Regions from separate parts of the Uliginosibacterium sangjuense genome, predicted to be linked through region 1. Evidence: riboswitches for the same ligand, from Rfam matches in the RefSeq annotation. Region 1 holds a riboswitch; the other holds the start of a gene.
What was found. A riboswitch is a leader RNA that binds a small molecule or an ion and turns the genes downstream of it on or off. The one in region 1 is predicted to bind S-adenosylhomocysteine.
Positions count from the first base shown of each region.

Region 1 (4,794 bases):
GCCGTAGCGCATGCAAAGCTTCGCGTGGTGCAGGAAAGCCTCTTCGCCTTCCTTCATCGAGATGGAGTTGACGATGCCCTTGCCCTGGATGCACTTGAGGCCGGCTTCGATGACCTCCCACTTGGAGGAGTCGATCATCACCGGCACGCGGGCGATGTCCGGCTCGGCGGCGATGAGCTTGAGGAAGCGCTCCATCGAGGCCTTGGAATCCAGCATGGCCTCGTCCATGTTGATGTCGATGACCTGCGCGCCGTTTTCCACCTGCTGACGGGCGACGGCCAGCGCGTCTTCAAAGCGGCCCTCGATGATCATCTTGGCGAAGGCGCGTGAGCCGGTGACGTTGTTGCGCTCGCCGACGTTCACGAACAGGCTGTCGCGGCCGATGCTGAAGGGCTCCAGGCCGGAGAGTTGCTGCTTCACTTCGAGCGCCGGGATGGCACGCGGCTTCAGGCCGGCGACGCTGTCGGCCACGGCCTTGATGTGCGCCGGCGTGGTGCCGCAGCAGCCGCCGACGATGTTGAGGAAGCCGGACTCGGCCCACTCGCGGATGTCGCCCGCGAGTTGCTCGGGCGTTTCGTCGTAGCCGGTGGGCGCCAGCGGGTTGGGTAAGCCGGCGTTGGGGTGGGCGGAGACGTAGGTGTTGCACACGCCGGAGAGCTCGGCCACGTACTGGCGCAGTTCCTTGGCGCCCAGCGCGCAGTTCAAGCCAAACGAGATGGGTTTGACGTGCTTGAGCGAATGCCAGAACGCGGTGGCGGTCTGGCCCGACAGCGTGCGGCCCGAGGCGTCGGTGATGGTGCCCGAGATCATGACGGGCAGCTTGCGGCCGATGTCATCAAACAGCTTCAGCACCGCGAACACGGCGGCCTTGGCATTGGCGGTGTCGAACACCGTCTCGATCAGTAGCAGATCGGCGCCACCTTCCATCAGGCCCTTGGCCGAGGCGTAGTAGTCGTCGACCAGCGCGTCGAATCTGATGTTGCGGAAGCCGGGGTCGTTCACGTCCGGCGAGATGGACAGCGTGCGCGAGGTCGGGCCCAGCACGCCGGCGCAGAAGCGCGGCTTGGCGGGATTCTTCGCGGTGTACTCGTCGCACAGCGTGCGAACCAGGCGCGCGCCTTCCACGTTCAGCTCGTAGGCGATGTCTTCGAGGCCGTACTCGGCCTGCGAGACGCGCGTGCCGTTGAAGGTGTTGGTCTCGATGATGTCGGCGCCGGCATCCAGGTAGGCGCGGTGCACTTCGGCGATGACGCTGGGCTTGGTCAGCACCAGCAGGTCGTTATTGCCCTTGAGGTCGCGCGGATGTGCGGCGAAGCGCTCGCCGCGGTAGTCCGCCTCGGTGAGCTTGTACTGCTGGATCATGGTGCCCATGCCGCCATCCAGGATCAGGATGCGGTCTTGCAGGAGGGCGGTGATTTCGGCGGTACGGTCGGCTTGCATGGGGCGTTCTCTTTCGTCGCGGACGTCTACAGCGTAGTCGGGCGGGAAAGGGGAGCCGTATGTGGGACCGGACTCACCCGCACCCCGCTGGGACTAAGCAGGAGGGTGAGCGCCGTTGAATCTGGCCCATGAATTCAGCCATGGGTTCCGAGCCTGGGACCACACGAACGGGGTCTCGCAGCGCTCCTCGGAGAGGGACGGATTATAGGCGGCTGCTCAATGCTTGAACAGCCGCCGGCCGCGTCACAGACCCATGCGGTATTCGCGCGGATCGACCATGCTGCGGCTGGTGCGGGCCACCTTGCCGTCCTTGAAATGCACGTTGAAGCGGATGATGTAGCCGGAGCCGCCGCCGTCCACGGTCCAGTCCCACACGTCTTCGTTCATGCGGTCGAAGTACATGCGGCTGCGCTCGCGGCCGAGGATGCGGCTGACCTGCTCCTGCGTCATGCCGTTCTGGATGCGCGCGAGGCCGGCGGATTCAAGGGTGTTCTCACGCGACACCACCTTGTCGTTGCGGTCCAGCTTGATCATGTAGCAGGCCTGGCCGTAGGGCTGGTAGGAGTATTCCAGCGTCTTGCCGCCGTCCGCGTCGTCCCAGATGCGGGTGGGCTTGCCGTAGATGGTCATGACCTCGGCGCCGGTCGTCTGGCCGGGTACGGCACGGCGGAAGTTGTCCATGTTGGCGCAGGCCGAGAGGGCCAGCAGGGTGAAGGCAAGGCAGAGCTGGGCAAGCTTTTTCATGCGGCGATCTCCTGAGGGACTGCAGGAACCACGGCGGGAGTGGGCGCCGTGTAGACAGCGCCGAAGCGGAAATTATTCCCCTCAGTATTCCCCTCAGCCGCCACTTTGCAAGGGCATGCTGGAAGTTTCGGCGACCTTGCCGTCGGCGTCGAAATGCACGTGGAAGCGCATCTCCTGGCCGCCGACATGGAAGGGCCAGTCCCACACCACCTGTTGCTTGAGCGCGTAGGCCTGCTTGCTGATCGGGCGGCCCAGTAGTTGCTGCACTTCGTCCTGCGTCATGCCGCGCGCCACGCGCTGGAAGTTCTCGGGCGTCACGAGCTGGCGCCACTCGCCGACCACGCCGTTCGCATCCAGCGTGGCGGCCCAGGTCTCCTGCCCGTTGGGCAGGCTGGTGAACTGGATGACGCGCTGCCCCGCCGCGTTGCGCCATTCATAGTCGGGCTGTCCGAGCTGGCGCTGCAGCTCGGCTTCGGTCGAGCGCCCCGGCTCGATGGCGCCGGGGTTCCACTGCGTGCAGGCGGCCAGCAGGCTGCTGAGGAAGCCGATCATGAGTGCCCGCCGCCCGCGCTGCATGCCGCGCAGGCGCTCAGTTCACGCTCTGGAAGTACAGCGTGCGCACTTCGGTGTGATGCACCACGCCGTTCTGGATGTAGACGTCGAAGCGGCGTTGCTGGTCGGAGGATAGGCCTTCCATGTTCCAGCTCAGCACTTCGTAGGGGTGGGCGGTCAGCAGGCGCTCGATCGGATCGCACAGGCGCTCGAACAGGGCCTGGCGGCTCATGCCCTTGACGATCTTGTCGCGGCCGGCCTGGGACAAGGTGTCTTCCACGCTCGCCAGCTTGCCGTCCTTGTCTTGCGTGACGAGGAAGCACTGGGTGCCGCCGGGCTGGGTCGAGTAGACCAGTTGGCGCGTGCCATCAGCCTTGCTGACGACGCGCTGCGGCTCGCCGGCGAAGCTGCGCAGGGCGGCGTCCGAGGTGCCTACGGGCTGTGCGGGCAGGCGGTAGACGTTGGACGCAGTGGAAGCACAACCGGCGAATGCGAGGGCCAGCGCGAGGGGGAGCAGCGAGCGGATCATGTGATGACTCCGGATTGGAAAGGCGCACAGTATAGGCCCCCTGTGCGCCCCGCTGTCACTCAGGCGCGCAGGCGCGAGAGCGTCTGCCGCACCTCCAGCGCCATGCTCTCCCCTTGCTTGAGCACGCGCAGGCCTGGCATGCCCGGGCGGTTGATGGCGTCGGTGATGTGGGTGATCGGCTCGAAGCAGAAGAAAGGCTGGTTTTCGGGGCGGAACAGGATGGACAGCTCCAGCCCGGCCGGCTCGGTGGTCTCCCACGCCAGGCGCAGGTTGATGTCGTCGCGCTCCATGAGCATGCGGCCGTCCCAGCCGGAGAAGTTGTTGTCGATCTTGCCGTGGCCCAGGCGGGTGAGGGTGTTGAAGTCCCAGCCCTCAGGCAGGCCCTTCACATGCTCGGTGGGCAGCGAGTCGCCGGTCGCCTGCCAGTAGCCGTCGGCCTTGAACTGCAGGCGCGGGCCGCCTTCGTCGGCGCCACGCAACTGGAAGGGGTGCCAGGCCAGGCCATAGGGCAGCGGCTGGTCGCCCAGGTGGGTGACGTCGATGCGCATCGTCATCGTGTCGCCGTCCAGGGCGTAGGTCTGCCGCGCCTTGTAGTGCCAGGGATAGCCGTGCTTCTTGTTCGATTCGACGGCCAGCACGATGCGCCCGGCGCTGTGCTCGACCACGTCCCAGGTGTGCATCCAGCCGTTGCCATGGATCGGGAAGGGGTCCTGGCGGTTGAGTTCCATCGGGTAGAACTGGCCATCGAAGGTGAAACCGCCGCCGCTGATGCGGTTGGAGAAGGGCAGCAGGGCGAAGTTGCCGATGACCCGGCGCTCCGTCACGCTCGGGTCCCAGGGGCGGTAGATGGCGTGCCAGCCGTCTTCGCGCTTGACCTCCCAGAAGGCGGTGCTGCCGCCCAGTTCGGGGATCACGCCCAGGCGTTGCGCGGCATTTTCGAGGCTGACGATCTTCGACAGATCCATGATGCGGGCTCCGGAATTTGTTGGATGTACTGCGTTATTGTCTGACAAATTATCGGCGGGTGGCCGTGCTGGATCAAAACAAGTGTGAGCGGGTCGGCGTGATCGTGCCGAGCGTACGCCGGTCGTCGTCCCTGCGCAGGCCGGGACGTAGCGGACGCGTGGGCACGCCGTGCCCACCCTACGGAGCTGGAGAAACTCGCTGCATGCGCAGCGTGGACCGTCGTCCCTGCGAAGGCAGGGACCCAGTGGCTTGGCCTTGCTGGTGGCTTGGGCGGCGGTCTGTGAAAGACACTGGATTCCAGCCTTCGCTGGAATGACGGGAATCGACGGGGAGGTCTAGGCCACCGCCAGCCGTACCTCGAAGAAGCCCTCCTCCACGCCGCGCGCATTGGTCGTGAAGTTCAGCCAGCGGCAGGCCTCGGCGTCGCGGTCCACGAAGTCGGCGCGGTCGCGCGGGCCGCCCTTCTCGTTGAGCCAGTAGCTCTGGGTGATCACCGCGCGGTGCCCGGGCGCCTCGAAGCGCCAGTGGATGTGACGGCGGCGGCCGCCGTAGCTGGCCGGCAC
Region 1 covers NZ_CP101132.1:261,100-265,893, forward strand. Annotated here, with positions in the region: gene metH (methionine synthase) at 1-1,440, opposite strand, end outside; S-adenosyl-L-homocysteine riboswitch at 1,541-1,635, opposite strand; gene bamE (outer membrane protein assembly factor BamE domain-containing protein) at 1,684-2,184, opposite strand; gene bamE (outer membrane protein assembly factor BamE domain-containing protein) at 2,278-2,736, opposite strand; gene NMB43_RS01235 (hypothetical protein) at 2,774-3,265, opposite strand; gene NMB43_RS01240 (aldose 1-epimerase) at 3,325-4,230, opposite strand; gene NMB43_RS01245 (dioxygenase family protein) at 4,567-4,794, opposite strand, start outside.

Region 2 (4,794 bases), 680 kb from region 1:
CCACACCAAGGTCGTCGCCGGCGCCATGATCTCCAAGGCGGTGGAACTGGCTCTCGATCACGGCGCATTGCAGGAGGACGACCTGCTGGTGCTGAACGACTGGACGCTGCTCGACCGACTCCAGCACAGCAAGGTGCCTGGTGCGACAGCATTGGCCACACGCGTGCAGCAGCGCGCACTGCTCAAGCGTGGCTATGTGGTGTCCGCGAGCGTATCGGCCGGCCTGCGGGCAGAGTGGGTGGCGCGTTATCACGAGTCACGCAGCGCGCGTGCGCAAGCCGAGCGTGAGATCGCGAAAGCACTGGGCCTGCCCTTCGAGGAGGTGATCCTCTACTGCCCGGCGCTGACCGTCATGAAAGAGGCCGCTGTCCCGGTGGAGAACAGCCGCGGCCTTGCACATCTGAATGATCCGCAGGACATCGCCTTCAACGAGATCCAGGCACTTCAGGAGCGCTACGCCAGCCTCTGGCGCTTCTATGTCTTCGTGCCGCGCGAGGTGGCCGACAAGGCTGGGCAGGTCTGCCGCGAGAAGTTCGGCCTGGACACCGAACACCTTTGATGCCACGCGCAGAAAAGCAAAAGGCCCGCCGAAGCGAGCCTTGATGCTTGAATTCCTGGTACCTGGTAGGGGCAGTAGGATTCGAACCTACGACCTACGGATTAAGAGTCCGCTGCTCTACCAACTGAGCTATACCCCCAAACCTACCTTCGATTCCGCAACTGGTGGTAGGCCGTGCGGGACTCGAACCTGCGACCAACGGATTAAAAGTCCGCTGCTCTACCAACTGAGCTAACGACCCGCCAGAAGCGAAGTCGCGCATTATAGAGAGCGACTTCGCGGGTTGTCAACGCGCGAGCGTGACTTCTTCCTTCAGGCCAGGCCCAGGCGCTGGACGAGGCTGGAGGTGAGTCCGGCCTGGTTCAGCGTGTAGAAATGCAGGCTGGGCGCGCCACCTGCGATCAGGCGCTCGCACAGGCTGGTGACGACGTCCAGGCCGAAGGCGCGCACGCTGTCGGCATCATCCCCGAAGCCTTCGAACTTGCGCCGCATCCACTGCGGGATCTCGGCGCCGCAGCTTTCCGAGAAGCGCGCCAGCTTGGTGTAGCTCGCAATTGGCATGATGCCGGGCACGACGGGCGTATCGATGCCTTCGCGGCGCAGGGCGTCGACGAAGTGGAAGTAGGCGTCGGCGTTGTAGAAGTACTGCGTGATGGCCGAGTTGGCACCCGCGCGTACCTTGGTCAGGAAGGCCTTGAAGTCGGCTTCGAAGCTGCGCGCCTGCGGGTGTACTTCGGGATAGGCGGCGACTTCGAGGAAGAATTCGTTGCCGCTTTCCTGGCGGATGAAGCTCACCAGTTCATTGGCATAACGGAATTCGCCCGGGTCGGCCATGCCGGAGGGCAGGTCGCCACGTAGCGCGACGATGCGTTTGACACCGATCTCGCGGAATTCCGCCAGGTGTTCGCGGATGCTGGCTTGGGTGGCGCCGATGCAGGACAGGTGCGGTGCGGCATCGAGGCCGGCAGCGCGCAGTTCACGCACGACTTGCAGGGTACGGTCGCGCGTCGAGCCGCCCGCGCCGTAGGTCACGGAGAAGAACTCTGGCTTGAGTGCGGCCAGTTGTTCGCGTACGCCACGCAGTTTCTCCATGCCCTCTGGTGTGGCCGGGGGAAAGAACTCGATGCTGAAGGGAATCTTCTTGCTCATATTCGGGAGAGGGTTCCAGTCGCAGGCCGACTGCCTGGGCAGTCGGCCTGATGTGGATCAGTAGCGGTAGTGGTCGGCCTTGTACGGGCCTTCCACCGGCACACCGATGTACTTGGCCTGTTCTTCGGTCAGCGTGGTGAGCTGCACGTTGAGCGTCTTGAGCTGCAGACGCGCCACCTTTTCATCGAGGTGCTTGGGCAACGTGTAGACGCCGACCGGGTAGTCCTTGGTCTTGGTGAACAGCTCGATCTGCGCAATGGTCTGGTTGGCGAAGGAGGAGGACATCACGTAGCTGGGGTGGCCGGTGGCACAGCCCAGGTTCACGAGACGACCCTTGGCCAGCAGGATGATGCGGCGGCCTGACGGGAAGATGACGTGATCGACCTGCGGCTTGATCTCTTCCCACTGGTACTTCTCAAGCGAGGCGACGTCGATCTCGTTGTCGAAGTGGCCGATGTTGCAGACGATGGCGTTGTTCTTCATCGCAGCCATGTGGTCGTGCGTGATGACGTGGAAGTTGCCGGTGGTGGTGACGAAGATGTCGGCCTTGTCAGCGGCATATTCCATGGTGACGACGCGGTAGCCTTCCATGGCGGCCTGCAGCGCGCAGATCGGGTCGATCTCGGTGACCCACACCTGGGCGGACAGGGCACGCAGGGCCTGTGCCGAGCCCTTGCCCACGTCGCCGTAGCCGGCCACGACGGCAATCTTGCCGGCGACCATCACGTCGGTGGCGCGCTTGATGCCGTCGACCAGCGATTCACGGCAGCCGTACAGGTTGTCGAACTTGGACTTGGTGACCGAGTCGTTCACGTTGATGGCGGGGAACTTGAGATCGCCGCGAGCATGCATCTGGTAAAGGCGATGCACGCCGGTGGTGGTCTCTTCGGTCACGCCACGGATCTTTTCCAGGCGCACCGAGTACCAGCTCGGGTCGGTGGCGAGCTTGGCCTTGATCGCGGCGAACAGGATGGTCTCTTCTTCCGAGCCCGGCTTGGCCAGCACGGAGATGTCTTTCTCGGCCTTGGCGCCCAGGTGCAGCAGCAGGGTGGCGTCACCACCGTCGTCGAGGATCATGTTCGAGTAGCCGCCGTCGGCCCACTCGAAGATGCGGTGCGTGTAGTCCCAGTACTCGACCAGGGTCTCGCCCTTCTTGGCGAACACCGGAATGCCGGCTGCCGCGATGGCGGCCGCGGCGTGGTCCTGCGTCGAGAAAATGTTGCACGAAGCCCAGCGCACGTCGGCACCGAGCGCCTTGAGCGTCTCGATCAGCACGGCCGTCTGGATGGTCATGTGCAGCGAGCCGGTGATGCGCGCGCCTTTAAGGGGCTGGGTCTTGGCGAATTCTTCGCGGATGGCCATCAGGCCGGGCATTTCGCCTTCCGCGATCTTGATCTCCTTGCGGCCCCAATCGGCCAGTTTGAGATCGGTGATGACGTAATCATTGAAGTCAGCCACAGCGTTCATGAGAACTCCTGAAGTGTGGCCGGCGGGGAGGGTGGCAGTGCTCACCGTCTTCCCGTGGCCGGCACGGTTGAACAGGTGAGCGCCGTTGAAACTGGGCCTGGGCGCCCACGGGGCAGCATCAGGTTCCGAGCCTGGGACCAGGGGATAGGTCTCGCAGCGCTCCTCGGAAGCGTTGGATTATAGACGATGATGCGGCGGGCGCTAAGCCCGCGCGGGGTAGGCCTGCAACCAGGCCAGGAGTTCAGCTTCGGGCATGGGCTTGGCGAACAGGTAGCCCTGGGCCTCGTGGCAGCCCAGTTCGCGCAGGGTGTGCCATTGCGCCTCGGTCTCGACGCCCTCGGCGATGACCTGGATGCCCAGGCGCTTGCCCAGCTCGATGACCATGTTGGCGATGCTGCCCTGGGGGCCGCCCTCGAACAGGTCGGCCACGAAGCTGCGGTCGATCTTCAGACGGTCGAAGGACAGGCGCTTCAACTGCGACAACGACGAGTAGCCGGTGCCGAAGTCGTCGATGGCCAGTTGCACGCCGAGCCGGCGCAGCTCCGTGAGGGCTTCGCCGAGCTGGGTGGCGTCTTCCATCGCCACCGACTCGGTGATCTCCAGTTCCAGGCGGTGCGGGTCGATGCCGGTCTCGCGCATGACCTGCTCGATCTCCTGCAGGAAGCGCTGGTGGCGGAACTGGATGGCCGACACGTTGACGGCGATGCGCAGCGCGTCGAAACCCTGCGCATGCAGGCGTGCCAGGGTGGCGCAGGCATTGCGCAGCACGAACTCGCCGATCTCGCGGATCAGGCCGGACTGTTCGGCTGCCGGGATGAAGCGGTCAGGCGGGATCAGGCGGCCTTCGGCGGTGCGCCAGCGTACCAGTGCCTCCATGCCGACCACGCGCGAGCTGGCCAGGTCGATCTGCGGCTGGAAGGCGACGAACAGCTCCTGGTGACTCAGGCCGTAGCGCAGCGCGTTGAGCATCTGCACCCGTTCCTGCGCCTGTGCGGCGAGGGACGGGGAGTACCAGGCGAAGTGGCCGCGATGGCGTGCCTTGGCCTGGCGCAGGGCCTGGCTGGCGGCTTCCAGCACGGCGGCACCATCGCCTGGCACGTCGTCCAGGCGGGCCAGGCCGCAGGTTACGGACACCATGCTCTCTTCGCCCTCGATCGAGAAGGGCGCGTGGAACAGGGCTTGCAGCGTGTCAGGCTGCACGCTGGTTTCCGGGCCCAGCACCGCAAACACATCGGAGGACACGCGGGAGATCACCCAGTCGGGCTGGGCACACAGGCTCAGGCGCTCGGTCACGGCGAGCAGCAGGTAGTTGCCGAAGATGGGGCCCAGGGCTTCGTTGGTGTCGCCGAAGTGGTCGATGTCGATCAGCGCCAGCGTCTGTGGCCCGAGGCCGGAGGACAGGCGCTGGCCGTCGATGGTCTCGCACAGGCTGCGCCGGTTGGGCAGGTTCAGCAGGCGGTCGAAGTAGGCGTAGCGATGCAGGCGGTCGAGCAGCGAACGGTTGTCCAGGCAGGCGAGCAGGGAGCCGATCAGCACGTCGTCCAGGCCCGGGGGCAGGGCGCGCGTGCTCTGGTCCGGAGCATGCTCGACGACGACCAGCAGGTTGAGCCCGGAGGCGC
Region 2 covers NZ_CP101132.1:937,973-942,766, forward strand. Annotated here, with positions in the region: gene NMB43_RS04265 (HD domain-containing protein) at 1-559, shown strand, start outside; tRNA gene NMB43_RS04270 (tRNA-Lys) at 623-698, opposite strand; tRNA gene NMB43_RS04275 (tRNA-Lys) at 725-800, opposite strand; gene metF (methylenetetrahydrofolate reductase [NAD(P)H]) at 872-1,708, opposite strand; gene ahcY (adenosylhomocysteinase) at 1,766-3,175, opposite strand; S-adenosyl-L-homocysteine riboswitch at 3,246-3,346, opposite strand; gene NMB43_RS04290 (EAL domain-containing response regulator) at 3,377-4,794, opposite strand, start outside.
Region 2: it holds a riboswitch for S-adenosylhomocysteine, as region 1 does, so the genes downstream of both, ahcY (adenosylhomocysteinase) here and metH (methionine synthase) in region 1, are expected to answer to the same signal.